DNA from 2 places in the Dorea sp. AF24-7LB genome. Region 1 is predicted to be linked to the other one. Evidence: predicted binding sites of a transcription regulator. Region 1 holds the regulator's gene; the other holds the start of a gene.

What was found. The regulator Rex, encoded in region 1, represses fermentation and respiration genes when NADH is low (regulators of the CRP and FNR family bind a similar motif). The targets are predictions, from matches to a motif close to ATTGTTAANTANTTAACAAT.
Region 2: DWY31_RS08210 (oxidoreductase) is a predicted target of Rex. The motif match lies at 8,414-8,433, and genes of this name have one in related genera.

What each region holds. Positions count from the first base shown of each region.
Region 1 is NZ_QUFR01000001.1:257,992-274,134, forward strand. It holds gene smc (chromosome segregation protein SMC) at 1-2,978, shown strand, start outside; gene ftsY (signal recognition particle-docking protein FtsY) at 3,002-3,943, shown strand; gene ilvA (threonine ammonia-lyase) at 3,957-5,177, shown strand; gene DWY31_RS01295 (2-isopropylmalate synthase) at 5,441-6,832, shown strand; gene DWY31_RS01300 (GntR family transcriptional regulator) at 6,861-7,514, shown strand; gene DWY31_RS01305 (NADP-dependent isocitrate dehydrogenase) at 7,559-8,764, shown strand; gene ppk1 (polyphosphate kinase 1) at 8,854-10,938, shown strand; gene abc-f (ribosomal protection-like ABC-F family protein) at 11,096-13,021, opposite strand; gene DWY31_RS01320 (redox-sensing transcriptional repressor Rex) at 13,156-13,812, shown strand; gene DWY31_RS01325 (NAD(P)H-hydrate dehydratase) at 13,986-15,485, shown strand; gene alr (alanine racemase) at 15,498-16,143, shown strand, end outside.
Region 2 is NZ_QUFR01000006.1:137,301-153,443, forward strand. It holds gene DWY31_RS08170 (CotH kinase family protein) at 1-407, opposite strand, end outside; gene DWY31_RS08175 (DUF6273 domain-containing protein) at 590-2,077, opposite strand; gene DWY31_RS08180 (DUF6273 domain-containing protein) at 2,173-3,507, opposite strand; gene DWY31_RS08190 (DUF6273 domain-containing protein) at 3,721-5,148, opposite strand; partial or broken gene DWY31_RS14510 (MerR family transcriptional regulator) at 5,337-5,477, shown strand; gene DWY31_RS08200 (ion transporter) at 5,522-6,259, shown strand; gene DWY31_RS08205 (sigma-54-dependent Fis family transcriptional regulator) at 6,393-8,339, opposite strand; gene DWY31_RS08210 (oxidoreductase) at 8,514-10,439, shown strand; gene DWY31_RS08215 (glycoside hydrolase family 32 protein) at 10,577-11,995, opposite strand; gene DWY31_RS08220 (PTS beta-glucoside transporter subunit IIBCA) at 12,067-14,046, opposite strand; gene DWY31_RS08225 (LacI family DNA-binding transcriptional regulator) at 14,238-15,227, opposite strand; gene rbr (rubrerythrin) at 15,290-15,829, opposite strand; gene DWY31_RS08235 (GTP-binding protein) at 15,935-16,143, opposite strand, start outside.

The DNA.
Region 1 (16,143 bases):
TTCTTGCTGAGTTGGAGAAACAGATCGGTCCACTGGAACGACAATCGGAAAAGGCAAGAGAATATTTGAAGAAGAAAGAAGCGCTCAAGACATACGATATTAATATGTTTCTTCTGGAGACAGAGAGACTTAAGGATCTTTCCGGTCAGGTGGAAGACAAGCTTAAGCTTACTAAAGAAGAGCTGGAGCAAGCTTCTGCAGATTATGATGGAATGAAGCAGGAATATGAAGCTGTAGAAGAGCAGATGGAGACGATTGACGAATCCATTGAACACTCCAAGAATCAGTTGAATGAGACTTCCATGCTTAAGCAGCAGCTGGAGAACCAGATCGCACTTTTGAAAGAACAGATCCACAGTGCACGTATGAACGATGAGCATTATGCCCAGCGTGCACAGAGCATTGAGATGGAACTGAGTGAACGTGAAAGCCAGCTTGCTGAACTTAAGAAAGAACAGACGGTAATTCTTGCGGAACATAAGGAAAGCCGGGATAAGGAAGATAAGGCGAAACTGACACTTGTTGAAGTACAGAGTAAGATTGCAGAACTGACAGATGCGATTGACCGCGGTAACAGCAATATCATGGATGTGCTGAATAACCGTGCATCTACGAAAGCAAAGATCCAGAAATATGACACGATGCGGGAGCAGATCCAGGTGCGTCGTTCAGAGCTTACAAAACGGATTTTAGAGGAACAGACATCCGGAAACAAACAGCAGAAAGAGAAAGAAAAATATGCTGCGGAATTAGAAGATATTTCCGCACAGATCATTGAACTTAATGAGAAGCAGAATACATATGAAGAACAGATTAAAAGTATTCAGGCAGAGATGAACCGGCTGTCGGAACAGTTCCGTATCAGCCAGACTTCTTATCACCGGGAGCAGTCCAGACTGGAGTCTCTGAAAAATATTACAGAGCGTTATGATGGATATGGAAACAGCATTCGGCGTGTCATGGACAACAAGAACCAGGAACCGGGACTTCTCGGTGTTGTTGCAGATCTCATCAAAGTAGAAAAGCAGTATGAGATTGCGATTGAGACTGCACTTGGCGGAAGTATCCAGAATATTGTTACCCGTGATGAAGATACTGCTAAGCGGATGATTCAGTTCCTTAAGAAGAATAAGTTTGGACGTGCAACATTTCTTCCGCTTACAAGTATTCGTCCGGGAAATGGAATCGGCAGACCGGAAGCGCTGAAAGAGCCGGGAGTGATCGGACCTGCGAATACACTTGTTACAGTCGATCCGAAATACAACGGTCTTGCATCGAATCTTCTGGGACGTACGCTTGTTGTTGACCACATTGATCATGGAATCCAGATTGCGGGAAAATACAAACAGTCAATCCGCATTGTTACGTTAGAAGGAGAACTAATCAATCCAGGTGGTTCTATGACTGGTGGTGCATTTAAGAATACGAGTAATCTGTTAAGCCGCAGGAGAGAGATCGAAGAATTGGAAAAAGCGGTACAGAAGTTAAAAGCACAGATGAATGATCTGGAGCAGTCTCTGAGTGAAAAGAGAACGAAGCGTACCGGATATTATGAGAAGATAGAGCTGTTAAAAGAAGAATTGCAGAAGGCATATGTCGTTCAGAATACAGCGAAGATGAACCTTGATCAGGCGGAGGCGAAGATCCATACGTCAGAGAACATGATTTCAGATATTAACAGAGAATCAGAAGAGCTGGAACATGAGATGTCAAATATTTCTGATAATCAGGAATCTATACAGGTAGAGCTGGATACATCAGAGAAGATGGAGCAGGAGTTAAATGCCAGAATTGAAGCGGATCAGGCTGTATTAGATCAGATCCGAGAGGAAGAAACTTTATGTCAGAAAGAGGTGGAGACTCTGCATCTTGCTAATGCAAGTCAGGAGCAGAAGATAACATTTATTACAGAAAATGTTACACGTATCCAGGAAGAAATTGATAAATTCACACAGGAAATGGAAGAACTTACAGCAAGCCAGGGCGGTAATTCCAAAGAAATCGAAGATAAGGAATTACAGATCCGTGAGCTGAAAGAGACGATTGCAAATTCCGGAGATTTATTTACAGAGATCCGGCAGGAGATTGAGAAATCAAGGAAAGAGCGTGAAGAACTGAACCAGAGACACAAAAGTTTCTTAGAGAAACGGGAAGAACTTTCGAGACATATGTCTAATCTGGATAAGGAAGTATTCCGTCTGGAAAGCCAGAAAGAAGGCTACGAGGAATCCACAGAAAAACAGATTAATTATATGTGGGATGAATATGAGATCACATATGGTCATGCACAGGAATTAAGGGATGCGAACCTTACAGATCTCTCCAGAATGAAAAAGTGTATCCAGGAGTTAAAAGGCGAAATCCGGCAGTTAGGTTCCGTAAACGTAAACGCAATCGAAGATTACAAGAATGTTTCCGAGCGCTATACGTTCTTAAAGAACCAGCACGATGACCTTGTGGAAGCGGAAGCGACACTGGAACAGATCATTGCGGAGCTGGATACAGCGATGCGTAAGCAGTTCAGGGAGCAGTTTGAACGGATCTGCAAGGAATTTGACACCGTATTCAAAGAACTGTTCGGTGGTGGTAAAGGAACGCTTGAGCTTATGGAAGATGAAGATATTTTGGAAGCAGGAATCCGCATTATCGCACAGCCACCGGGAAAGAAACTGCAAAATATGATGCAGTTATCCGGAGGGGAGAAAGCATTGACGGCGATTTCCCTGTTGTTTGCAATACAGAATCTCAAGCCTTCACCGTTCTGTCTCTTAGATGAGATCGAGGCGGCGCTGGACGATAATAACGTAGACCGTTTTGCAAAATATTTACACAAGCTGACAGAGAATACACAGTTTATTGTAATTACACATCGTAGAGGAACGATGATCGCTGCGGATAGATTATATGGAATCACAATGCAGGAAAAAGGTGTTTCAACCCTTGTTTCGGTAGATTTACTGGAAAATGAATTAAAATAATAGTATGATAAGAGGAGGCTGTTATGGCAGAGGAGAAAAAGGGCGGCTTTTTCAGCCGGCTCGTTTCAGGGCTTACGAAAACAAGAGATAATATTGTATCCGGAATGGACAGCATTTTTCACGGATTTACACATATTGATGATGATTTTTATGAAGAACTGGAAGAAGTTATGATCATGGGAGATCTGGGCGTTCAGGCAACCTATGATATTCTGGATGACCTAAAAGAAAAGGTAAAAGAGCGTCACATCAAGGAACCGGCAGACTGCAGAGAAATTCTTATTGAGAGTATCAAAGAACAGATGGATGTTGGTGAGACTGCTTATGAATTTGAAGACAAGACTTCTGTTGTAATGATGATCGGTGTCAATGGTGTCGGAAAGACAACGACAATCGGCAAGCTCGCAGGAAAACTGCGTGCCCAGAATAAGAAAGTCGTACTGGCTGCTGCGGACACATTTCGTGCTGCTGCCGGTGAACAGTTAAAAGAATGGGCAAACAGATCGCAGGCAGAGCTGATCGGCGGTCAGGAAGGTTCCGATCCGGCATCCGTTGTATTTGATGCAGTTGCAGCCGCAAAGGCAAGACATGCAGACGTACTTTTATGCGACACGGCAGGAAGACTGCACAACAAGAAGAACCTGATGGAAGAGCTCAGAAAGATGAATCGTATCATTGACCGGGAATTTCCGGAAGCATACAGAGAGACGCTGGTCGTGCTGGATGCGACAACGGGACAGAATGCACTGCAGCAGGCAAAGGATTTTAATGATGTTGCGGATATTACCGGAATCGTACTGACGAAGATGGATGGAACAGCCAAGGGTGGTATTGCAGTTGCAATCCAGGCAGAACTTGGTATACCGGTGAAGTACATCGGTGTCGGAGAAACAATAGATGATTTGCAGAAATTTGATGCGGATGCATTTGTAAATGCGTTATTTGCGAAGGAAGACGAGAATTAGGAGGGCAACAAAGATGGAAAGTTTAACACTGGAAAGTTTTGAACAGGCGAGTGAGATCGTGAAAAAAGTCACACTGCCTACCAAGCTGGTTTACAGCGAGTATTTAAGCAAAGAGACAGGTGGTAAGATTTATCTGAAACCGGAAAATATGCAGTATACAGGCGCTTACAAAGTACGTGGATCTTATTATAAGATCAGCAGAATGTCAGAAGAAGAGAGAGAACGTGGACTCATCACTGCTTCTGCCGGAAACCATGCACAGGGTGTTGCCTATGCAGCACAGCAGTTTGGCTGTAAAGCAACAATCGTTATGCCGACAGTTACACCACTTATCAAAGTCAACCGTACAAAGAGCTATGGAGCGGAAGTTATCCTTCATGGTGATGTTTATGACGATGCATGTGCGTATGCGCTGAAGCTTGCCGAAGAGAAAGGATACACATTTGTACATCCGTTTGATGATCTGGAAGTTGCAACCGGACAGGGAAGTATCGCAATGGAGATTGTACAGGAACTTCCTACAGTTGATTATATTCTTGCTCCGATCGGTGGTGGCGGACTGATCACAGGTGTATCAACACTTGCGAAGATGCTGAACCCAAAGATCAAAGTCATCGGTGTAGAGCCGAAAGCAGCAGCAAGTATGACTGCAGCATTTAATGCGGGTGAGCCGGTTACACTGGACAGCGCAGATACGATTGCTGATGGTACAGCTGTAAAACGTGTCGGAGAAAATATTTTCCCATATGCGAAAGAGAATATCGATGAGATTCTGCTCGTAGAGGACGATGAGTTGATCGGCGCTTTCCTTGATATGGTAGAGAACCATAAGATGGTTGTCGAAAATTCCGGACTTCTGACAGTTGCAGCGCTGAAACAGATGAACTTAAAAGGTAAGAAAGCAGTTGCAATCTTAAGCGGTGGTAATATGGACGTTATTACGATGTCATCTATTGTACAGCATGGTCTGATCCAGAGAGACCGTATCTTCTCTGTATCTGTACTCCTTCCGGATAAAGCCGGTGAGCTAGTGCGTGTTGCGAAGACGATTGCGGATGCCAAAGGTAACGTTATCAAACTGGAACACAACCAGTTTGTAAGCACGAACCGTAATGCGGCTGTGGAGCTTCGTATCACAATGGAAGCATTTGGAACAGAGCATAAGAATGAGATTCTCCAGGCACTGGAAGATGAAGGACTTCGCCCGAGAGAGATCAGTGCAAAACTGTACTAATGAAAAGAAATGCTGAAAGTATGATATAGCAAAACATGACTTTCTGCCAGGTCATCTGGTGGAAGTAATAATTGAATACAGAGATGCTACAGACATAAAAGCAGTATGGGTATAATAGGAGAGAACCTAAGATATTCATATTGCTTTTCTATTTTCCTCATAAAAATTTTAATTTCTTCTTGACATACAATGTATGATTGTATACAATCATACATAAAGATTGAAAAAGAATAGTATTTGTTACGGAAAGAGAGATGACAGCAATGGAAGATAGAAAAGTATACCTTGATAAACACAGCAATCTGTTGCAGCTGGAAGAGCATATGTATCCGCTCGTAGATGTCGATAAACCGAATGTGTTCCGGAATCTGTTCCACTATGATGAGATCCCGAAGATTGCATTCAATGACCGTATTGTACCGCACAGTATGCCGGATGAGATCTGGATCACAGATACAACCTTCCGCGATGGACAGCAGTCCAGAACTCCGTACACGACAGATCAGATCGTAACGCTTTATGATTATTTTCACAGATTGGGCGGACCGAATGGAAAGATCAGACAGTGTGAATTTTTCCTCTACAGTAAAAAAGACAGAGATGCCGTTTATAAATGTATGGAGCGAGGATATAAGTTTCCGGAGATCACAAGTTGGATCCGTGCAAGCAAGAAAGACTTTGAACTTGTGAAAGAGATCGGTATGAAAGAGACCGGTATTCTTGTAAGCTGTTCTGATTATCATATTTTTTATAAACTGAAAATGACAAGAAGAGAGGCAATGAACCATTATCTTTCTGTCGTTCGTGAATGTCTGGAGACAGGAATTTCACCTAGATGTCATCTGGAAGATATTACACGATCTGATATTTACGGATTCGTGATTCCGTTCTGTCTGGAACTTATGCATCTGATGGAAGAATATAAGATTCCGGTGAAGATCCGAGTCTGTGATACGATGGGATATGGTATCAACTATCCGGGTGCCGTGATCCCAAGATCCATTCCGGGTATTATCTATGGCCTTCGTGTACATGCCGGAGTTCCGAGCGAACTGATCGAGTTCCATGGACATAACGATTTCTACAAAGCAGTCAGCAATTCTACAACCGCATGGCTGTACGGTGCAAGCAGTGTAAACTGTTCGCTGTTTGGAATCGGTGAACGTACCGGTAATACACCGTTGGAAGCTATGGTATTTGAATATGCACAGCTTCGCGGAACACTGGATGGCATGGACACAAGAGTGATCACAGAGATTGCAGAGTATTACGAGAAAGAGATCGGCTACAGAGTCCCGTCGAGGACACCGTTTGTCGGAAAGAATTTCAATGTTACCCGTGCAGGAATCCATGCGGATGGTCTGCTGAAAAATGAAGAGATTTATAATATTTTCGATACAGATAAATTCCTGAATCGCCCGCCACTTGTTGCAATTTCAAATACATCTGGTCTTGCGGGAATCGCACACTGGATCAATACTTACTTCGGACTGAAAGAAGAGAAGCAGGTTGACAAGAACAGCAAGCTTGTTGACAAAGTAAAAGAGTGGGTAGATAAGGAATATGAAAGCGGTCGTGTCACCGTCCTGACAGATGAAGAACTGTTAGGTGTTATTGATGAGGCGTGCAAAGAGCTTGGCATCCGTCTCAGATAACAACGAACAAATTGAGAGAGGTATAAAAATGATGGAATATCAGGATCAGTCTCTGAGAGGAAGAGTTTTTCAGAGACTGCGTGAAGATATATTAAATGGTAAATACAAAGAAAATGATGAGCTTAGGGAGATTTCCATCGGGGATGAACTGGGAGTTAGCCGTACACCGGTAAGGGAAGCTCTCCGTCAGCTTGAACTGGAAGGACTGGTACGGATCGTACCGAATAAAGGCGCTTATGTGACCGGAATTACAAGAAAAGATGTAGCAGACATCTTTAAGATCCGCTCGATGTTAGAAGGTCTGTGCGCCAGATGGGCAACTGAGCATATTACGGATGAACAGATTGAAGAGCTGGAAGAGATGCTTCTTCTGTCAGAATTTCGTCTGAAAAAAGAGCAGAGTTCTATCGCAGAACAAGTATCCGAACTTGACGGAAGATTTCACAGAGTTCTTTACGAAGCATCGGACAGCCGTATATTAGAGCATGTCCTGACAGATTTTCATAAGTATGTGAAGCTGGCAAGAAAGACTTCTGTTGGCGAAGAACACCGGGCCGAAAAATCCATTCAGGAACACCGGGCGATTCTGGAAGCAATCAAACAGAAAGACGCAGACAAGGCAGAAGAACTTGCGAATCAGCATATCAAAAATGTAATGCAGAACCTGCATCTGGAAGAATAATAATCAGATAGAATATAGAAAATAACGTAGAAAGGGAGAAGAACATGGCTAAGATTAAAATGACAGTACCAATTGTGGAAATGGACGGAGACGAGATGACAAGAATCCTTTGGAAGATGATTAAGGAAAATCTTTTGGAACCTTTCATAGAGTTAAATACTGAATATTATGATCTCGGACTGGAACACAGAAACGAGACAGATGATCAGGTGACGATTGATTCGGCAAATGCGACGAAAAAATACAAAGTCGCTGTAAAATGTGCAACAATTACACCGAATGCCGCCCGCGTAAAAGAATATAACTTAAAAGAAATGTGGAAGAGCCCGAATGGAACAATCCGTGCTATCTTAGATGGAACGGTATTCCGTGCACCGATCGTTGTAAAGGGCATTGAACCTTGTGTAAAAAACTGGAAGAAGCCGATCACCATCGCAAGACATGCATATGGAGATGTGTATAAAGGTTCTGAGATGAAGATTCCGGGAGCAGGAAAGGTAGAGCTTGTTTATACTGCAGAAGATGGCAGTGAGACAAGAGAACTCGTACATAATTTTGACAGTGCCGGAGTTGTACAAGGAATGCATAATATCAATCATTCGATTGAGAGCTTTGCAAGAAGCTGTTTCAATTATGCACTGGATACAAAACAGGATCTCTGGTTTGCTACGAAAGATACAATTTCCAAAAAATATGACCATACATTCAAAGATATTTTCCAGGATATCTACGATGCAGATTATAAAGACAAATTTGAAGAAGCAGGAATCACTTATTTCTACACACTGATCGACGATGCGGTTGCCCGTGTTATGAAATCCGAGGGTGGTTATATCTGGGCATGCAAGAATTATGACGGAGATGTTATGAGTGACATGGTATCATCTGCATTTGGTTCACTTGCAATGATGACATCTGTGCTTGTGTCTCCGGAAGGATATTATGAGTACGAGGCAGCACACGGAACCGTACAGCGCCACTATTACAAACATCTGAAAGGTGAAGAGACATCCACAAACTCTGTGGCAACAATTTTTGCATGGACAGGAGCACTACGTAAACGTGGTGAGATGGATGGAAACAAAGAGCTGATGGCATTTGCAGACAAGCTGGAAAAAGCAACGATTGATACAATTGAAAGCGGCAAAATGACAAAAGACCTGGCACTTATTACAACACTTGAGAATCCGACTGTGCTGAACAGCGAAGACTTTATTAAAGCAATTGCAGAAAAATTAAAAGAGGACTAAACTTTACATAGATTTTACGGAAAACAGATATACTTCAAACAGAACTATGGTATTTTTGTAAAAGGCAAAAAAGTAAAAGGAGTACTGTTATGAAGAATATATATTGTAATCGGGAATTATCGTGGTTAAAGTTTAATGAACGTGTATTAGAAGAGGCAGAGAGTAAAGACGTTCCATTATGTGAACGTCTTACCTTTGCCTCTATTTTTCAGACAAATCTGGATGAATTTTTTATGGTCAGAGTCGGATCGCTGCAGGATCAGATGTTATTGCACAAAGAAATCCGTGACAACAAAACAAAGAAGACAGCCAAAGAACAGATCGAGGCAATTCTGGAAGAAGTAAAGCGGCTTGGCAAAAGACACGGGAAAGCTTTCGAAAATCTTTTGCAGGAACTGGAAGCGTATGGCGTACGTTTTGTAGATTTCCGGCATATCGACGAGGGAGCCAGTCAGAGACTGGAACGATATTTTAAGACAGAGATTGCCCCTCTCATTTCGCCTACGATCATCAGCAAGAGACAGCCGTTCCCATTTCTTAGGAACAAAGATATATATATTGTTGCAGTACTGGAAACGAAGAGTAAAAAAGAGCGTCTCGGTATCATTCCGTGCTCAAACAATGTGTTTAAACGTCTGATCGAACTGCCGGATCATCCGGGCACTTTTATGCTGTCAGAAGAATTTATCCTGCATTATGTGCCGGAAGTATTTAAAGGATACCGTATCAAGGCAAAATCTGTGATCCGTATTACAAGAAATGCGGATATCGATGCGGATGCATTGTATGATGAAGATCTGGATTATCGTGATTTTATGGCAGATCTTATCAAAAAGCGTAAAAAACTGACTCCGGTTCGCATAGAATTTTCAAGAGAAATGAATAAAAATGTTGTTGCAACATTGTGTAAATATCTGGAAATGGACAAGACGCATGTGTTTTTGTCGGATGCACCGCTGGATCTCTCATTTGTATTTGAAATCCAGGACCGTCTGAGAAAAAATCCGGAACTGTTTTATGAGAAAAAGGTGCCGCAGAAATCACCGATGTTTCAGGATGGTGAGAGTATTCTTACGCAGATACGCAGGGAAGATAAGTTACTTTCCTATCCATATGAGTCTATCCGCCCATTTCTTCATATGTTAAATGAGGCGGCAGAAGATCCGGATGTTATTTCAATAAAAATGACTCTGTACCGCCTTGCAAAGCAGAGCAAAGTCGTGGAAGCACTGGTAGAGGCGGCAGAGAATGGAAAAGAGGTTATTGTTCTTGTAGAGCTGCGTGCAAGATTTGATGAAGAAAATAATATTGAATGGTCCAGAAGACTGGAAGATGCCGGATGTCAGGTAATCTATGGGCTGGATGGATATAAAGTGCATTCCAAGCTGTGTTTGATTACAAGAAAAAATGATAATCATGTGGAATATTTTACACAGATCGGAACGGGAAATTATAATGAGAAAACATCCAGACTGTATACAGATTTATCCCTGATGACATCAGATCCTGCAATTGGTCTGGAAGCATCCAATGTATTCCAGGCACTTCTGAAAGGTGAAGTTGTTGAACAGTCAGAGAAACTTCTTGTTGCACCAAAATGCCTGCAGAACCGTGTGCTGGAAATGATTGATGAGGAAATTGAACACGCCAGACATGAAGAACCGGCATATGTCGGTGTGAAATTAAATTCGCTGACAGATAAGAAAATCATTGATAAACTGGCGGAAGCGTCAAAAGCAGGTGTAAAAATTGATCTTGTAATACGTGGAATCTGTTGTCTGCTGCCGGGAATTCCGGAAAAGACAGAAAATATCCGTGTGATCAGTATCGTAGGACGTTTTCTGGAACATTCCCGTATTTATATTTTCGGAACAGAAGAGCGCAGTAAAGTTTATATCGCATCGGCGGATTTTATGACAAGAAATACGGTACGCCGCGTGGAGGTAGCTGCGCCGGTGGAGGATGTAAGGTTGAAGGAATGTCTGCTTAAAGATTTCCGGATTATGTTAAATGACAATGTCCAGGCGCGGAAAATGAACCCGGATGGAAATTATACAAGAATAAGGAATGACAAAGAGCCACTTTCTGCCCAGGAATATTTTTATGAGGAGGCTTATAAAAAAGCCGGAAAAAAAGAGCAGCCACAGGTGAAAACGGAAACGGCAGAATCATAATGAGATGGACAATCGAATAAAGATGAAGTGATGATTCGGTATGATTATATAATTGGAATTGCACCGTTAAGTAAAAAAGGCTTTAACTTCTCGCAGTCAAAGCCTTTTTGTATTATTTATCTTATGCGATAAGAACAGTAGTTTTGACTAAGATAATTTAGTCTTCAGCAAGAATTTCCCAGTTTTTATAAAGAGTTTCCAACTCTTCCGCAATCTGTACTTTCTCTTTGGCGAGTTCCTGGCATTTGACAGAGTTTGTGAAAATCTCTTCTTGTACCATAAGTTCATCAATTTCCCGGTCGCGGTCTTCGAGTACGCTGATGCGTTCTTCCGTCTTTTTTAATTCATTCTGGCGTTTGCGTTCCTTAGCCTGCAGTTCTTTTTGTTCCTGCCAGCTTAATTTGGAAGCGGAGACTTCACCGGAATCGGTGGAAGAATCAGAAGTCATATCGATATTTTCTGTATATGCAGCTGTGAGTTCTTCCTTTTTCTCCAGGTAATAATCGTAATTTCCAATGTAATTGACAAACGTATGATGCGTAAGATCCAGGATTCTTGTGGCAGTCTGATTGATGAAATAACGGTCATGCGAAACATAGAGCAGTGTTCCGGTATAATTATTCAGCGCTTTTTCCAGAATTTCTTTTGAGGTAATGTCTAAATGGTTGGTCGGCTCATCGAGGATCAGGAAGTTTGCTTCAGAGAGCATAAGCTTTGCAAGAGAAACACGTCCTCTTTCACCACCGCTTAAATCGGAAATCCGTTTAAAGACATCGTCTCCGGTAAATAAGAATGCTGCAAGCATGTTCCGGATCTGCGTATTTGTAAGAGTCGGGTAATCATCCGAAATCTCTTCAAAGATTGTCTTTTCCATATGGAGCACATGGTGTTCCTGATCGTAGTAGCCAATCTGGACATTCGTACCAAGGGTGAAAGTTCCGTTGTCTGCAGGGAGAACCTGATTTAAAATCTTAAGCAGAGTCGTCTTGCCGGTTCCATTATCGCCGATGATCGCAACGTGTTCGCCACGCTTGATCTCAAAACTGATATCTGAAAATAACGTCTGTGGTGGAAAGGCTTTACTTAAATGTTCTACCGTCAGTACATCATTACCGCTGATGGTTGCAGGTTCAAGCTTTAACTGAAAGTCTTTGTTTGTTTCTATCGGTTTTTCTACCGGCTTGATCTTCTCAAGCATTTTCTCACGGCTTTCCGCCCGTTTGATTGATTTCTCGCGGTTGAAAGAGCGGAGCTTTTCAATAACAGCTTCCTGATGCTTGATCTCTTGCTGTTGGTTGAGATATTCTTTGATACGCGCTTCGCGGATCTGCTGTTTTTTCTGAGAGTAATCAGTATAATTACCAGAATAAGTCATCAGTTCACCGTTTTCTATTTCGATGACTTTCGTTACAATCCGGTTCAGAAAATAACGGTCGTGTGAGACGATCAGTACTGCACCCGGATAATTTAATATGTAAGTTTCCAGCCACGTGATTGAATTCAGATCCAGGTGGTTGGTCGGCTCGTCCAGAAGCAGAATATCCGGTTTAGTAAGCAGAAGTTTGCCGAGAGAAACACGGGTTTTCTGTCCTCCGGAGAGCGTATTCACCGGTTTGGTAAATTCTTCTTCCTGAAAACCTAGTCCCTTTAAGACGCCAGTCAGTTCGCTTTCATAAGCATATCCATTTTCGCGTTCAAATGCTGCGGTCAGCCGGTTGTAGGAGTCCATGTGGTCTTCCAGAGAGTCTCCACTTAAGTCCTTCATCTCCAGTTCCAGCTGACGGATCTTCTGTTCCATGGCAATGATATCTGCTTTTGCCGTGCGCACTTCTTCGTAGATCGAACGATCTGTATTCATGTCCTGATGCTGGGCGAGATATCCCATAGTCTTTCCTTTGGTCAGGATGACGGAACCACCATCTGACGGCAGTTCTCCGGCAATTATCTTGAAAATAGTAGATTTGCCGGCTCCGTTCGGGCCTACAAGGGCAGCTTTCTCATGATCTTCTATATGAAAAGAACCATCTTTCACAATGATTTCTTCACCAAATGTTTTGTTAATTCCATGACAGGCAAGTATCATAAAAAATTCCTCCTTATCTGTTCACATACGTTCTTATTATAACGAAAACGTAATAAAAAAACTACTAAAAAATTGACTTTATTCATACAATTTTATATAATAACAGTTAGAATACATATGGGAAGGTGAAAAAATTGGATAATCGAGGAATATCACAGGCAGTCATCCGACGTTTGCCGCGATATTATAGATATTTAGGAGAACTCCTTGAAAATGGGGTAGAACGTATTTCTTCTAACGATCTGAGCAAAAGGATGAAGGTTACTGCGTCTCAGATTCGTCAGGATCTTAACAATTTCGGAGGATTCGGACAGCAGGGATACGGCTATAATGTCAAATATCTATATACAGAGATCGGCAAAATCCTGGGACTGGAAGAAGATCATAAGATCATAATCATTGGTGCAGGTAATTTGGGACAGGCACTTGCAAATTATGCAGCGTTTGAAAAACGTGGATTTATCCTGACCGGAATTTTTGATGTAAATCCGCGTCTGGAGGGAGTTGCGATTCGTGGAGTGCCGATCCGCATGATGGACGAGTTGAAGTCCTTTGTCCAGAAGAATGATGTAGAGATTGCTGTACTTACAATTCCAAAAGAGAAGGCAATCGAAGTTGCGAATATGCTTGTGGAGAACGGCGTGCGCGCGATTTGGAACTTTGCACATACAGACCTCAATCTGCCGGATAATATCATTGTTGAGAATGTGCATTTGTCAGAGAGTCTGATGCAGTTATCTTATAACATCAGTCGTTATAATGAAGACCAGCGCAAAAAAGGAAAGAACTAGTAAAAGCAGACGTATAGAAACAGGCATGTGTATACAGGCTTGTTTTTATACGTCCTTTTTATATGATACCTGAGCAGAAAAGCCTGCATTCATGTGAGCTTGTCAGTAAGCGGATGTAAGGTTTTGTGACTCCGCAGGTGTCATAGGTACGATTATATTAGGGAGATGAGTATATGAGGTTTTTACCGGATGGAGACAGTATGAAGGCGGCAGATAAGGATACGATAGAGAATCTCGGTATCCCATCACTGGAACTGATGGAACGTGCGGCGAGGAGTTGTATTGATTCCATGAAAAAGGAAAAGCTGGATTTTACAGATGTTCTGATTGTCTGTGGATCGGGAAATAATGGCGGAGATGGTTTTGCTGTCGCGAGACTTTTAAAAGAAGAAGGATGTGCGGTTACTGTTTTTATGGCGGGGAATCCGGCACATTTAAGTGCGGAATGCCGATATCAGTGGAAGCTTTTTGAAAGCATTGGAGGATCGATCCGCGACCACTACCCGGATGGCACATACAGCCTGATCATTGATGCTATATTCGGTGTTGGTCTGAGTCGGGAAGTAACCGGGCATTACCGGGAAGTTATTGAGTGGATGAATGAAGCGTCCGGAACAAAAGTTGCAGTGGATATTCCATCGGGAATCAATGCCGGAAATGGTTGTGTGCTTGGTATTGCATTCCGCGCAGATTATACAGTGACGTTTCAGGTTGAGAAGATCGGACTTATCTTTTATCCTGGAAAAGAATATGCAGGTAAAGTCACAGTGACAGATATCGGAATATCACTCCGGACGATGGAGAAGAACAAGAACATTGCATATCTGCCGGACAGAGAGGAATATATCAGAATGCTGCCGGACAGACCGGAAGATTCCAATAAGGGTACTTATGGAAGGCTGCTTGTGATCGCCGGAAGTAAAGGGATGAGCGGAGCTGCATTTCTTAATGCAATGGCAGCTTATCGGATGGGAGCCGGACTGGTGCAGATTTATACGGAGGAATCGAACCGGATCATTTTACAGGCACTCCTGCCGGAAGCAATCATCACAACCTATACAGAATTTGACAAGGAAGAAGTGAAACGGCTTTTAAGTCACGCAGATGCGGTATGCATTGGTTCCGGACTTAGTAGATCCAAGACTGCAAAGAAGATTTTAAAAACCGTATTGTCCAATGTGGAAGTAGCATGTGTGATCGATGCAGATGGACTGAATCTGCTTGCGGAGCATTTGAAATATACAGAATATCTTACAGAAGGAAGGTTTATCCTGACTCCGCATATGAAAGAGATGTCCAGACTGACCGGACTTTCTGTTCCTGAAATCAGAGCTAACAGACAGCAGGTGCTGGAATCTCTGACGAAAGAATGGAACGTTACCTGTGTCCTGAAAGATTCAAGAACGTTGATTGGAGAAGCCGGAAAACGGACCTGTGTCAATACAAGTGGCTGTCAGGCGCTGGCAAAAGGCGGTTCCGGAGATGTGCTTTGCGGTGTGATCGCCGGACTTCTGGCACAAGGAATCAGTACATTCGAGGCGGCAACTCTCGGAACTTATATACATGGATTAAGTGGTGAAACAGCTGCGAGAAAGAAAAACAGTTACAGTATTCTGGCAAGGGATCTGCTTGAGATCCTTGCAACAACGGACATTACAAATAGTAATTTATAAGGAGGAAGAACAATGAAAAATTATACAAGAGTGTGTGCAAGAATCAATCTGGATGCAATTGAATCAAACGTAGAGAATATGAAGAATAATTTACAGGAAAATGTTCCGATGATCGTTGTTATTAAGACAGATGCGTATGGACACGGTGCTGCTCAGGTAGCACATCTTCTGGAGCCAAAATCTTATGTATGGGGATTTGCAGTTGCTACATTAGATGAAGCAGTATTACTTCGTAAAGCAGATGTGACAAAACCGATCTTGATTCTTGGATGCGTCTTCCAGGATCAGAGAGAAGATCTTATCAATAACGAGATTCGAATGACAGTATATACAGAAGAGATGGCAAAAGAACTGTCTGATCTTGCCGTGAAACTTGGCAAAAAAGCTTATGTACATATCAAACTGGATACCGGTATGGGAAGAATCGGATTCAAAATCAATGACGAAAGCGCTGATACGATTGAAAGAATCAGCAAACTTCCGGGACTTGTACTGGAAGGAATGTTTACACATTTCTCCAAAGCTGATGAGACAGATAAGACATATACAAACAGTCAGTTTGAGAAATATATGCGGATGAAACATGCACTGGATGAAAAGAAAGTATATTTTACTTATTATCACTGCTGCAACAGTGCAGGAATCATTGACTGCAAAG
Region 2 (16,143 bases), on a different contig from region 1:
CCTTTTACTGACAATGCATCAACATCCACTCTTCCGATCGTTCCGCCGGAGAAATCAAATTCATCCGCAAATGTAAATGTGTTGTCTGCCACATCCGTCGAATTGCCGGACACAAGGAGTCCTTCTGCTGCCCTGCTGTACGCGGCTTTTACCTGTTCCGGATTAGACAAAGTAATCTTCTGTTCATTGTAAAGACCTGAAATATTCTGTATGTCAAATGCGTCTTTCGATTCTGTATCCGCATCAGACACTGTACCATCTGCCGCATCATTACCCGCGTTACTTTCTATGCCTTTTTCATTCTGTCCTGCCTGTGCTGCCACCGGAAGCTCCGTCATAGTCGCGCACAATGCTGCTGCCATTGTTGCTGCCATAAGCCTCTTCACGAATGCGTTGCTCTTTTTCATCGCTTCTCCTCCTCGCTCTTTGTTCGGGATTGTATTTTCATTTACGAACTTAGAATACTGCATCAAAAAAGCGAAAACAATACACCTCAAAGTATCTTAAGAAAGCATTCAAGAAATCTTAAGAAAAGCGGACATTCTGCTGAAATGTCCGCCTTATTATTTCTGTTATTTTTTAACAATCATTATTTGATTGTAACGCTCTTTCCTACTACTGATTTCTTGAAAATCTTCTTATAAGATTTCACCATCTTCTTATTCTGTTCTTTTGTTCCGACTTTTACATAAACTGTTTTTACTTTAGAGCTTTTCATACAGTCTTTGATCTGAGATTTCTTTAAGCTCTTTGTCTTCAGAACAACTTTTGTTGCTTTTGATCCTGCGAATGCATTTTTCTTCAGTGTTTTAACATTTTTTCCGACGGTTACTTTAGCGATTTTTGCGCCTTTCAGAGATTTTGCTTCAACTTGTGTAACTTTAAATGTTTTACCTGCAATTTTAATTGTAGAAGAAATGGTATAACTCTTTATATTCTTTGCTTTTACAACAGAAACTGTCTTTGCCTTTGGTGAAAGCACTTTGTATACAGAACCGGCAATTGTATATTTTGCGCCTGCTACAATCTTCTTCTCCGGCTTTGGTTCTGGCTTTGGTTCCGGTTTTGCCGGTAATTTTTCGATTGGAACATTCTTCACCTGTGTCTGGAACTTATCATTTGTAAATGTTGCTGTATAAGCAGTATTTCCTTCTTCCTGCTCTGTTGCTTCCTTTGTCACTTCTGAAGTAACTGTTCCTTTTTCATTAATTCTGTTGCCGCAGTTTTCACAAATTGTATATGCTTCACAGGAACTGTTGTCTTCTGACCAGATGTACTCCGGTTCACCATATTTATGTCCGGTATCTTCAACATTAATGCTCCATGTTGTTACGTCTTCATTGTCAGATTTTGATATGCAGATATCTTTTGTCAGATCCATATAAAATGCAGGGCGAGCCCATTTTGTATTGTCCATGATATTCGCATTGCCAAGTGTTCCACTTTCACTGACAGATCCGACACGGTTTACCATCTTTGCTGTTGAGCGTGTCCACCATGCATTGGCATATTTTTCTCCTGGAAAATATGCCATTCTTGCAGCATTATCTTTGAAATATTCTGCATTATCTGCTTCTTCTGCTGATAAAAAGAATACTTTGTTAGCTTTAGATTCTCCTTCTTTATAAGCTCCATCTTTATATGCCACATCAGAAATATCTGTTTCCTTTACCAAATCGGATTCTTTTAAAACATTTTTGTAAAAATTTTCACACCATGTTTTCACATTACTGGAATCCCACTTATTTCCTTTCCCCATCTGATTAAAGATCAAAGTATCTGATCCCTCTTTATCTTTCCACAGATATTCTGAAAGAAGGTATGCCTTGTCGGCAGCTCCATCCCCGTCTGTATCTGCTGTATCCAGTACAATCCAGCTTGGAGTTCCTACATAACTATCATCAGCAACTCCCATAGATACGTGATCGCCTTTCTTTATCTCCGCACTAGGTGCCGCTGCCTGAACTTCTTGTGCACCTGCCATACCCAGAACAGATCCCCCAAGAACAGTTGTTGTGAGCATTGCAAGTGAAAGTGTGTGCGCAATGCCCTTCTTTGTAACAATTTTTCTTTTCATGTTTTCTTTCTCCTCTCTTGGAAAATTGTTTATATCTAACACAGACTATCCTACTGTGCTTGATATTCCCCATTACTGTAAAATGTTATGTATTTCTATACAATCTTTACTTTACGACCAATTACAGATTTCCGAAAAAATTTTTTATATGATTTTAGAACTTTTTTATTCTGTGCTTTTGTTCCAACTTTTACATAAACCTTTTTTACTTTAGAGCCACTCATGCAACCTTTGATCTGAGATTTCTTTAAGTTCTTTGTCTTCAGAACAACCTTTATTACCTTGGATCCCGCAAATGCATTTTTCTTCAATGTCTTAACATTCTTGCCAACTGTTACGTTATCAATTTTTGCTGCTTTCAGAGAGTTTGCTTCAACCTGTACGACTTTAAATATTTTACTTTCAATTTTGACAGTTGAAGAAATTATATAGCTCTTTACATTCTTTGCTTTTACGACAGAAACTGTCTTTGCTTTTGGCGAAAGCACTTTGTATACAGAACCTGCTACCGTATATTTCGCTCCGGACACAATCTTCTTTTCCGGTTTTGATGTCGGTTTTTCTGGTTGTTTTGCAAGCGGAATATGCTTCACCTGTGTCTGGAATATTTTGTTTGTAAATGTTGCGGTTAAGGAACATACACCTTCTGTTTTCTCCGTTGCTTTCTTTATAATCTCTGACACGCCAACTACATTTTCTGTTATTTCTTTTCCACAGATAACGCAACTCGTCACTGCGGTACATGTTTTTTGATCATCTGACCAATAATACTCCGGCTCTGCATAGCTGTGCGGATCTTCTGCACCATCTATAAACCAGATCTGCCTCCCTTTGTTTTCTGTTCCGGTTATAGATTTGATCGAAGATAAGTCCGCCCAGAATGCCGGTCTTGCTGCACTTATCTCATACACAAAATTCTTTCCCAGATCTCCATAGCTGAAAACCCGTCCCGCACACACATTACTGTTTTCACGCGGTGAACGGAGCCACCAGCTCTCTGCCTTTCCTGCATTTTTCCCGTCATGCAGGTATGCAATTCGCTGATTTTTCTCCGGCATATATTTTGCCACTTCTTCTGCCGATAAGAAAAATACTTTATCTTTATTTAACAAATTCTCCTGCTTTGAATATTGTATTGTCACAATATCCGGAGACTGAAAAAATGCGTCTGATTTTGTCGTTTCTTTTATTTTTAAGCCAGCGACGTCTGCCAACACGGCATTCTCAAAATCTGCACACCACTGTTTTGCTTCACTTTTCGTCCACAGATTTCCTTTTGTTTCATCTGTATTAAAATGAATCAGCTCTCCGGCTTCGGTTCCGTCCCCTTTCCAAAGATATTCAGATAACAAGAGCACACTACCGTCACTGTCTTTTTCAAGCACCCTCCAGCAAGGTAATCCCGTATAACCTTCCGCATTTTTCCCCATAAAAAGAAGATCCCCTGTTTTTATATCCGCTATCCTCTTCGCATTTACTGTTTCCGCATATACTGTTTGTGGTTTCCGGAAAATTAGACCACATATACAAATCAGCACGATCGATAGAAAAGTATATATCCACCTTCTTTGTATTTTCTTCATTTTCTTTCATTCCTTTCCCAAACTTTTGCTTTATACAACTTCTTCTCTCTAATCAATTTATTAAAAAAGTCTTACGCTTCGTCCAAGAACTGATTTCTTGAAGAATTTCTTATATGCTTTTAATATCTTTTTATTCTCTTTCTTTGTTCCGACTTTTACTTGTATTGTTTTTACTTTTGATGATTTCATGCAGTTTTTAATTGTTGATTTCTTCAGATTTTTTGTCTTTAAAATCACTTTTGTTACTTTTGATCTCGCGAATGCCTTTGGCTTTAAAACTTTTACATTTTTTCCAATTGTTACTTTAACAATTTTAGAATCTTTGAACGCTTTCGCTTTAATCTGCGTAACTTTAAATGTTTTTCCTTGAATCTTAACTGTAGAAGAAATGGTATAACTCTTTACATTCTTTGCTTTCACAATTGAAACCGTCTTTGCCTTTGGTGAAAGCACTTTGTATACAGACCCGGCAATTGTATATTTTGCTCCTGCTGTAATCTTCTTAGATTTTGTCTCTGTCTTTGATGGTAGTTTCTCAATGGAAATATTTTTCACCTGTGTCTGAAAACGTTCATCCGGAAATGTTGCTGTATATGCATCCATTCCATTTTCTTTCGCTGTTGGTTTCTTTTCACTTGTTACAAATACTGTTGCTTTCTCAACAATACTCTCTCCACAAATCTCACAACGAATCGTTCCTGTGCATCCCCGATTATCCTTCGACCATTCATATACCGGTGCACCATAAGTATGTCCCAGTTTATCTGCATCCGCTTTCCATACAGTTACACCGTCTTTTTCTGTTTTCACCGCACAAATATCTGATGGAAGCTGTAAATTGAATCCAGGTCTTGCTGCGATCAGATGCTCGATGGAATAATTATGAATTGATCCATCATTATCCACCACTCCAATATAATCATGATATTCACTACAGTCTGTTCCCGGGCAACGAAGCAGCCATTTGTAACCACTACTAAGATTCGCTCCGGTTCTGTATGCATCATACTCTTTAAACGATAAGAAAAATACTTTATCTTTATCTGTTTTCGTTCCGTCAATATTACTTACATCCAGCCATGCCGATCCGCTCTCTGTATCCGTTGTCCTTACGCCAATCACTCGATCCTTAACTGTAACCGGAAGCTTCCTGTAATACTCTGTACAATATTTCTGCGCACTGCTTCCTTCCCACGCGTTCGATTCTCCCTTCTCATCGAACATAATCCGATCGTAATATCCATTCAGCATTACAAATGTTCCACTTGTCCCGACATTCGTCTCCGTTGGATTTAAAACCACATAATCTTCTTTCCAATCGCCGGATTGCAATTCTAAGATATTTCCCTGTTTCATATCTTCTCCAAGAACTGCCGCATGTACGTCCCATGGCTTAGCCAATCCAGCCAGTGTTAAACATGCCGCCATACAAAATACCGATTTCTTAACAGATGCATGCCATTTTTTTTCTTTATTCTTTTTTTTCATACTTTTTCCCTTTCCCCAAACAAATATGTGTTATTAGTGTTTTCTATAAGTCCTCCTCATATATTAATTTTTTGTATATATTGTATATTATCTTGTTATATTCATTCTCATTTTTGTTTATTTTTATAATTGGATTATATCTGTCATATATATCATTGTCAATACGATAACAACTCTATATTGCCAAATCCGGTATCCGGAAATTTTCCGATGCGGAAATGGAAGCGTTGCATGTTATTGAATGTTTGAAAAAATCAGGATTACAGATCAAAGAGATCAAACAATTTATGCAATGGTGCACGGAAGGTCCTTCCACTTACGGAAAACGTAATCTTGCACACGGAATCGAAAAGTAAAATCATGAGGAATCATTATGAAGAAAAAGATATTTAACATTATTCAGATTGGCGACAAGAGCAATCGTATCAGCCGGGCTTTTGATTTTTTTATTACGATTGTGATCATTTCCAATATTCTTGTAACTTTTTTAGAAACCTTTGAACAGTTGTCCTTTTTATCCGGCTTCTTTTGCGGCATGGAATATGTAACCATTTTTATTTTCTGCATTGAATACATTCTTCGTATCTGGACAGCTGATTATCTCTATCCGGGTATGACACCGGGGTGGGCGAGACTTAAATTCTTACGCTCCTTTGACGGGATCGTTGATCTGCTTACGATCGTTCCGGTATTCTTCCTCTCCGGATTTGTTATTTTCCGTATGCTACGGGTTGCAAGAATCTTTCATCTGTTCCGTCTTAATGCAAAATATGATTCTTTTAACGTGATCACGACCGTATTATATGTCAAAAGAAACCAGATCATTTCTTCCGTATTTATTGTGCTGATTCTCATGCTGGCAAGCAGCTTATGCATGTACAGCGTAGAGCATCCGGCACAGCCGGAAGTTTTCCGCAATGGCTTCAGCGGAATCTGGTGGAGCATGTCTACGCTGCTTACGGTCGGCTACGGAGACATCTATCCGGTTACAACGCTGGGGCGTATTATGGCAATCTGTATCGCTTACCTCGGCGTCGGTGTTGTCGCTATTCCGACCGGTATTATCAGCGCCGGTTTCGTCGAGCAATACCAGCGCAAAAGCAATAATTGAAGAAGCACATCAAATCACCGTTTTTTTAGTATTGCGCGATCATTTGTCTGTGCTTCCCCAGAAAATATGATATTAAAGTTAAATGATATTATTGTGATCCGTACGCAAGAGGAGGAGAGTTAACGCTCCTCCTTTACCATTCCCGATAATTTTTCGGATCAATGTTATATTTTGAACATTTTCGATAGAGTGTACTCAACGGCATATGGAGTACCGTTGCTACTGTTTTCATATGCCCGTGTTCCCGTTTCAGGCATTTGATGATCTCGCTACACTCCACTTTTTCAGGCGATATTATTTTCTGTACCTCTTCTTCCGGTCCTATATATTTCTGTGACAAATATCCGGTTACAATTTCATCCGGTAAATCTTTAAATTTCATTACATGGCCGGACGCCATATTTACCAAATGTTCTACCGTACTTTCCAATTCACGCACATTTCCCGGCCAATTATAATTCGTCATCACTTCTATACAGCGTTTTTCAATGTTTGTTACGTCTTTTCTTAGCATTTTACGATAACGATCTGTATAATATTGAATTAACGGCCGAATATCTGCCCGGCGTCGGCGCAGTGGCGGTACAATAATACTGATTACATTCAACTTATAATACAGATCACTGCGAAACTGATTAACGCTGACAAGATGAAGCAGATCTTTCTGACTGCATGCAATGATACGTACACTTAATTTTTTCCCATTCTCCATCATTCCTGTTCTTAAATAAGAGAGTATTTTTACCTGACATTCTATAGATAAATTTTCTATCTCATCTAAAAACAGTGTCCCTTTGTCTGCAAGTTCTATTTTCCCGATCTGACTGTTTTCATCATCTCCAAACAATTCTATCTCCATCATTTCTTTCGGGACGGAACCACAACGGACAGTAATAAACGGACTTTCTCGCCTCTCACCTCCGGTATGGATTGCCTGCGCCAGTAATTCCCTTCCAGTTCCCGCTTCCCCGGTAATCAGCACGCTGGATGACGATTTAGATGCCAGTTTTCCTAATTCTTTAACCTTTTTAATTTCTTCAGATTCCCCTACAATATCCCGGAAATAATACCGTGCCGTATATCCAACTTTCATACTGGCTTCTTTATTTGCCTCACCTACTGACGTAAATATCAGTAAAAACATGTCCTCCTGATTATTCTCTTTAATCGGAACGGCAAGCACCGAAAGAGCAATCTGCAAGCCATTTTTTAATATCAAAGTATATTGAAACTTCTGTTTTTCATGATGTTTTTCCAATTCTATGATTTCGTTAAAATCATTTAAAAAATACTCTTCAAATTCACGTCCGACCATATCCTGCCGAATTCTAAGTAACGCTTTCGCTTTATCATTTAAACGCAAAATATTGTGTTGTGAATTAAAAAGCATAAATCCCTGCGAAAAATTCTGTGCAATAATATCTGTAATAAAATTCGATTGTGTCAATCGCAATTCGTTCTCAATTGCATGAACCATCATCAGTCCTGCACTGGATACAAGCGGCTGATATTTATCCAATGGACCGGTAATGCAAATACATCCTACCTGCTTATTTCCCAGCGAATGAATCGGCAGACTAAAACAGGCAAGATTATGATAAATAGCCCGATAATGTTCATACCCCCGCAATAAAATCGGACTGTCCTCGTAAAGCGACAACGAGACAGAGCTTGTGCCGCAGACATCCTCTGCATAATTACTGCCATTGGCTACAGACGCATGTGTCATGATCTCCAGAAGATCTTTGTTATTAGCGGAAATATTTTTCAATTGTTTTCCTTCTGCATCCGTAAGCAATACATTCTGCGTTGTATTCTTGGCAATTTCATAAAATTGTATCATATAAGGAACAGCAATTTTAATCAAATCCTGTTTTTCTTTCGTCAGATTTTCTAATTCAACCTGATTCAATAATGGCGGATTTGTCTCAAATGGATTTGCTTTTGACTTTGACCGTTTCCAGGAATTTAAAACACGATCATCCAGTCCTTCCAGATGCTCCGGCATTTCTTCATACCCGGCAACATAACGATTCCAGTATTCTTTTATTAACTCATAATTATGCTCTTTATACTCCATTTCATCGCCTCCATTTTCCTCATCATAACACATTTTGAGAAAAAAATGAGAATTTTCTTTCCAAATTAGAATATATTGAGAAATCTTTGACATTTTTTTATCAGATGTTTATGATAAATGTAACTTAAATAAATCGATTTAACGCCGGCGATATTATTTAATGGAGGATTGAATATGGCAGATTATAGTAAATTATTAGAACCTGTAAAAGTTGGAAAACATATATGGAGAAACCGCATTGTAATGCCAGCCTGTGAAACTCGCCTAAGTAACCCTGATGGTTCCAGTTCCAGAGAAATGGCTGATTACTATGGTGAACGTGCCAAAGGCGGGGCTGCCGCCGTTATTGTAGAAAATACATTTGTCGATGACAAAGAAAGCCGCAGCTCTCTTGTATCCAGTGGTATTTATAATGACCACATGATTGCTTCACATTTCTATGTTGCGGAAGCAATCAAAGCCGGTGGGGCTGCCGCCATTTTACAGCTTTCTCATGGTGGACGCCAGGCCGCTGCCGGAGCTACCGGATTACAACCGGTCGCACCAAGTGCAGTCACTTGTAAGTTTGTTCAGCGCGAACCTCGTGCATTAAGTAAAGAAGAAATCGTTGAACTGGAAGATAAATTTGCTGCCGCTGCCGTAAGAGCAAAAATGGCAGGTTTTGATGGTGTAGAAATCCACGGTGCACATGGATACCTCATCTGTTCTTTCTTAAGTCCATATACCAATAAGAGAACAGACGAATATGGTGGAAGTGAAGAAAACAGAGCACGTTTTCCAAGAAATATTATTAAGAAAGTTCGTGCTGCTGTCGGCGATGACTTTATCGTTGGCTATCGTATTTCAGCAACCGAAGGTGTAGAAGGTGGCTTAACACCAGAGATAACTGCCCGTTTTGCTGCAAGTATCCAGGATGATGTAGATTATATTAACGTTGCAGCAGGTATTTACGAGACCATGCAGCAATATATCATCCCACCGAACTATGAGCCACATGCTATGGTTGTTCCATTTGCAAAGATCATCAAAGAACAGGTTACAAAGATTCCGGTTATCGTAGTAAATTCACTGAATCCGGATACTGCCGAAAAAGCTCTGGAAGACGGATGCGCAGATATCATCGCAATGGGAAGACCATTGATCGCAGATCCATATCTTCCACAGAAATTAAAAGAAGGACGACGGGAAGATGTCCGTCCATGCTGTCGTGGACACGAAGGCTGTGTATCCTTATTCTTCTCCGGATGTCCAATTCGCTGTGAAGTTAATCCGGCCTGTGGACGAGAGCGTGAATATGTTCTTAAGGAAACGGAAGATCCGAAAAATGTTGTAATCATCGGTGGCGGTGTTGCCGGAATGGAAGCTGCAAGATATGGTGCAGAAGTCGGACATAAAATCACACTGATTGAAAAAACAGATCAGTTGGGCGGACATTTTATCGAAGCTACCAGACCTTCCTTTAAAGAGGATCACAAAAACGTTCTGGAATGGCTCATCCGCCAGGTACAAAAGGCAGATATTAAAATAATGATGAATACCGAGGCTACACCGGAACTGGTTCGATCTTTACAGCCGGATGTTGTCATTCTTGCAACAGGCTCTAAATACGTTTCCATTCCTGTAAAAGGTATTGAAGCTGCTCTGACACCGGATAAAGTCTTAAAGAAAACAGCTTCCGTCGGAAACAAAATTGTAGTCATCGGAGGCGGACTTGTCGGTGCGGAAACTGCTCTGGAACTTGGAAATGAAGGAAAAGATGTAACGATTCTGGAAATGCTCCCGGGTATTGTTATGCAGGATGAACCATTAAGCCAGATTTCTCTTATGAATCACCTCGCTGCCGCAAATGTTACATGTATGACTTCCTGCAAAGTTGTGGAGATCAAAGACGGTAATGTCATTTACGAAGACGCCGGAGGAAAACAAAACAGTATTGCAGCAGACACCATTATTTCTGCAACCGGTCTGAAAGCCGATACAGATGCCTCTGCTCCGTTTGCTGATTGTGCAAAGAAAGTAGTAACAATTGGAGATGCCCGTCAGGCAAAGAAAATCTTTGAATGTTTCCATCAGGCATGGCAGGTTATTCGTGAACTTTAATTGCTTGACTATTTCTGAGCAAATGCTAACAACAGATAACTGAAAATATCCCAAAAGAAGCCACCGATAACTTTTCATCTGTTATCAGTGGCTCCTTTTCAACGCTGTCATCGTTGAAAGCTTTCGCCCTAGCGTCCTTATTTTATTTCTGCAAGACAGATGTCTGCTCCTTCTGCCTGTACATTAATGCTGTACTTCTCCGGGTAATATCTCGTTGAAAATACATATTCTCCGTCATTTACAAATACTTCTACGGAAGAGACATCCGCAATAACACGGATATTCGTCACTTCATCAGTTTCTACATACCGGCAGTCTCTTCCGGCAGAAACGCAAGTCTTTCTATTGTCTGTAAAACGCATCCTGAATCTGCCATCTGTATATTCCAGAAGCAATTCTTCAGCCAATGCAATACAGAACTGGTTGTTCTGGATTTTATCTATTTTCAGATCATATGCCTTGCAGGAATCTGCCTGCAGTTTATTTTCTGCAGTCTTTGTAATCACTTCTTTGTAATCCAGCTCTCTGATCGGTCTTTGACAGATTTTTCCATCTTTCACATAAATCTCTCTCGGCAGAGTAAAACAATGCTGCCATCCATCTGCGATTGTCAGGTTTGTATACGCTTCGCAGTCCGGCATTCCCATCCAGCTGATGTGAATCCGTCTTCCATCTTCTGTCTCAAAACTCTGCGGTGCGTAATAATCAAATCCATAATCCCAGAGTTTATATTCTCCAAGTTTATAAGATGATAAAATATCTCCCTCTACTTCAAAATATCCGGACTGATATACGTTACGTTCTTCCCAAATACCGCCTTCTAAGCCTTGTACAGAAGCAGACAGGATTTTCTTATCTCCAATCGTAAAATAATCCGGGCATTCCCACATATATCCAAATGGTTCCTTCGATTCAATTCTGCTCTTAAACTTCCAGTTTACTTTATCTTTAGATGTAAAAATGAGTATCTGCCCTACATCTTCTTTCGTACGCGCTCCCTGCACCATATAGTAAGTGTCCTGCTCTTTCCAGACTTTTGGATCACGCACATGACAGGTCAGATCATCCGGATAATCTGTATTTCTCATCAATTGCTTTTTATGTCCGAAATAGATTCCGTCCTCGCTTGATACAAGTACTGTATTTCCTTCTCTTCCGGTTCGGATATAGTCATACTCACCATCTTCCAGTTTCACATTACCTGTGTAATAGAGATACATTTTTCCGTCTTCCACAAGCGCACTTCCAGAATACACTCCATGACAGTCGAACGGCTGATCCGGATACAATGCAACTCCCTGATATTTCCAGTCCAACATATTGTCACTTATGTAATGTCCCCACATCTTCACGCCGCCTTCTGCGTCAAATGGCGAATACTGGAAAAATGCATGGTACACACCTTCAAACTGGCAGAGTCCGTTCGGATCATTGAGCCAGCCCACTGGCGGCATCAGGTGGAAATGTTCCCGGAATAAAAGCTTTTCTTCCTTTTCAGCTCCCTGTGTTTCTGCGATATCTGTTAATTTTATAAGATCTCTTGTTAATGCGTTCATCTACGTTTATCTCCATCTTATCTATGTCTGAATCTGATCGCTTTTATCTCTGATTGCGAATCATTCAATTATTATTTAACCAGTCTGCATACTTCATCTGTAGAAGTAACTTCTCCCGGTTCTGCTTTTTCAACTTCGCTGAAATCATCTGCATTCGCCAGGATCATCATTGTCGTTGCCGGATGGCCAGCTTCTTTCACAGCATCCAGATCAACTTCAACCAGCACGTCTCCTGCCTTTACCTGATCTCCGTCTGCAACCTTTTTCACAAAACCGGTTCCGTCCATCTTCACTGTGTCGATTCCAATATGAATCAGAAGTTCACCACCGGTTTTTGTTGTTAAGCACACAGCATGTCCGGTTTCAAAAATATTGGTGATCTCGCCGTCACACGGTGCTGTCACTTTCCCATCCTCCGGTTCTACTGCAATCGTTGTTCCGAGTAACTCTCCTGCAAAGGTTTCGTCTGCTACTTCAGAAAGTGGAACTACTCTTCCTTTTACCGGACTGTATAATACTTCTTCTGCAACTGAATCCACAGCATTTTCTGATGCTTCTGGGTTTGTTGTATTTTCTGTTGCCATCGTGTTTTCTGCTTTTGCTGTGTCCGCTGCTATGTCTGTATTTTCAATCGCTGTTGCTTCTATATTACCAGTTGTCTGTGTCTCCGCTTTCTTATCTGTATAGATCACAAATGAGATCACAAATGCCACACCGACAGAAATGATCATTTCTATCAGATACTGTAATGGCTGGTTGAGGCAAAGCAGGATTCCGAAAATACCGGTCACTCCTGTTCCTTTCGCGCCAAGATGTGCAAGTGATGCATATAAAGCGCCACATCCTCCACCGATACATCCTGCGATAAATGGTTTGAAAAATCTTAAGTTGACACCGAAAATCGCTGGTTCTGTAATTCCCATAAACGCACTAAGTGAAGATGGAAGTGCAAGAGATTTAATTTTCTTATCTTTGGATTTTACACCAACTGCAAGTGCTGCGGCACCCTGTGCAACGTTTGCTGCACTTGCAAGTGGAAGCCAGTAAGTTACGCCATATTTTGCAAGCTGTCCGATATCGATTGCGGTATACATCTGATGAATACCGGTAACAACTGTCGGTGCATACAGACTTCCCATGAGCAGACTTCCAAGTCCGAGAGGAAGTGTCAGCATCCACTGGATGAGTCCAAGGACTGCATTTTCTGCCCATACGAAAACCGGGCCTACAATAGAAAGTGTTAAATAACCGGTCACAAATACACTGACAAGCGGCGTCACAAAGAGGTCCAGTACCTCCGGAACTACTTTGTGCAGCTTCTTCTCCAGTACCGACAGGATCCAGACTGCGATAATAACCGGAATGACATGTCCCTGATAACCGACCATATCAATATGGAACAATCCACCAAATACACTCTGTGTCTGCTGCACTCCCTCTGTCGCCACTGTATATGCATTCTGCAGAGAAGGATGGATCATGATCATACCGATGACCGCTCCAAGATACTGATTGGCGCCAAATGCCTTCGCAGCCGAAAATGCAATCAGGATCTGCAGAAATGTATAAGCGATATTACTGAATAAATTAGCAAATACATAAATAGAACTGTGTGTATCAATATGCAGAAAGCCATTGCTGTTCATAAAATCAAGTGAGTTCATGATTCCCATAAGGAAACCACTCGCTACGATCGCAGGAATGATCGGTACGAAAATATCACCTAATAATTTAATCGCACGCATAAACCAGCTCTGCTTGTCTGTCGCTGCCTGTTTTGTTTCTTCTTTTGTGCTTGCAGTAATCCCGGCGATTTTGATAAATTCATCAAAAACTTTGTTCACGGTTCCCGTGCCGAGAATAATCTGAAGCTGTCCGGATGCCTCAAACACCCCCTTTACTCCTTCTACATTCTCCAGTGCTTCCTTGTTCGTCTTACTGTTATCGGCAATTACAAGCCGAAGTCTTGTTGCACAATGTGCGGCAGATGCAATATTCTTACTTCCGCCAACATGTTCTAAGATTTCTTTTGCCGTCTTATTGTAATCCATCTCTTGCTCTCCTTCCTCATTCATTCCTATAATGTGAAATCGTTTTCACATTTCATGGTTTTATGATAAGAAAAAAAATGCCATTTGTAAAGATGGCATTTTTACTGATATTTTTGATTCAATTTTGTACACTTCTACCTATAAAGCCTGTTTCTGGCAACCAGTCCTTCCTTAAAACCTGCCCCTGACAACTACTCCTTATCGTCCGGCAGCTCATCCAGACCGATCAGTCGGAATCCCAGTTTCATTTCCACGGATACATTTTCATCCTGTTCAATCCGGTCAAGCAACAGTTCCGCACCTCTTATGCCACTTGTCATATAGCCGAAATGCACCGTTGGAATTCCTCCTGTAACCGCTTTCAGCAACTGGTTATCACCAAACCCTGTCACAAGGATCTCTTTATCCGGGCAGACACTTTTCACTGCCTGGATCGCTCCTGCAGCAATCGTATCTGTCGCGCATGATATGATATCGATATCATGTTTTTCTTTTAATAATTTCACACTCTCCTCATATCCGGATTCCGTTGTAAATTTTGCCGTCCTCCGGTACACACTTTCAGGTTCCCTGCCTGCCGCTTTCATGCCTGCCATGAATCCGTCTTCTCTCGCAGCTCCGGCCGACTTATCTTCTCTCGTTACTCCGATGTATCCGATCCGTTCCCGGCTTCTTAACGCAACTGCATGCCCCATTGCCTTTCCGGCACCATAGTCGTCATGATAAATGCAGTTAGCATACTTCGTATACTGTCCGACTACAACAACCGGAACTCTTGCTTCTTTAAAAAAACGCCGGTGTTCTGCTGTGATCACTGTTCCTATAAGAATAATGCCATCCACCGGATAATTCTCGAATAAACGCATATAGGATACTTCTTTTGACGGCGTATTGTCTGTTCCTGCGAGGAGCATCTGGTAATTCCGTTCTGATAAAATCTTCTCAATTCCTGCCGTAGCACGGCTGATCGACTCCGAATTAATCTTCGGAACGACAACCCCCACAAGACTTGCTTTTTTCGTCCGCAGGATTCTCGCCTGCGCAGAAGGCTGATATCCCGTCTTTTCTATCACACTGCGTATCTGTTCTTTTTTCTCTTCACTGACATAGCCTCCGTTCAGATATCTGGATACGGCCGCACTTGATACGCCTGCCAGTTTTGCTATTTCTTTAATTGTCAACGGGATATCCTCCTTTTATCTCAGTAATTTTCTCTTGATTATTCTTTCTGCTTCATCGAATCTTAGTAATTTTCTGCATGTACTTCAAAATATGCCTGTGGATGTGCACATACCGGACAGACTTCCGGTGCCTTTTCGCCAACTACAATGTGTCCACAGTTGCGGCACTCCCATACTTTTACTTCGCTCTTCGCAAATACTTCCTGTGCTTCCACATTATGAAGCAGTGCACGGTAGCGCTCTTCATGTGCTTTCTCGATCGCTGCAACCATGCGGAATTTCTCAGCCAGCTCCGGAAATCCTTCTGCTTCTGCAGTCTTGGCAAATCCATCATACATATCTGTCCACTCGTAGTTTTCTCCTTCTGCAGCCGCTGCCAGGTTCTCTGCTGTATTTCCGATTCCTTCTAATTCTTTGAACCACATTTTTGCATGTTCTTTTTCGTTATCTGCTGTTTTTAAAAACAGGGAAGAAATCTGCTCAAAGCCTTCTTTCTTTGCTTTCGATGCGAAATATGTGTATTTATTTCTCGCCTGTGACTCACCTGAAAATGCTTCCATCAAGTTCTTTTCTGTCTGTGTTCCTGCATATTTGTTTCCCATTTTAAAAACCTCCGTCTCTTAAAATATTTGTCCGGAAATGCTGTTCCCTCATTTCCGATACTATCTATATTATACATCTTTTTCCAAAATATAAACAAAATTTCTTTACAACAAATATGTTTCGATCCTTCCTTTCTGAAGATTCTCACCGATCACAATAAGCACTTCCTGCCCTTCCGCGACATCCGCTGTCAGCATATGGTCTCTCGTTGCATTAATCTGTTTCCAACCGTCTTCTTTTGCAAATCCTTTGATGCGGAAGACATGTCCGCATGCCGGATCTGCCAAAATCTGTCTGGCAGCTTCACCCAGTT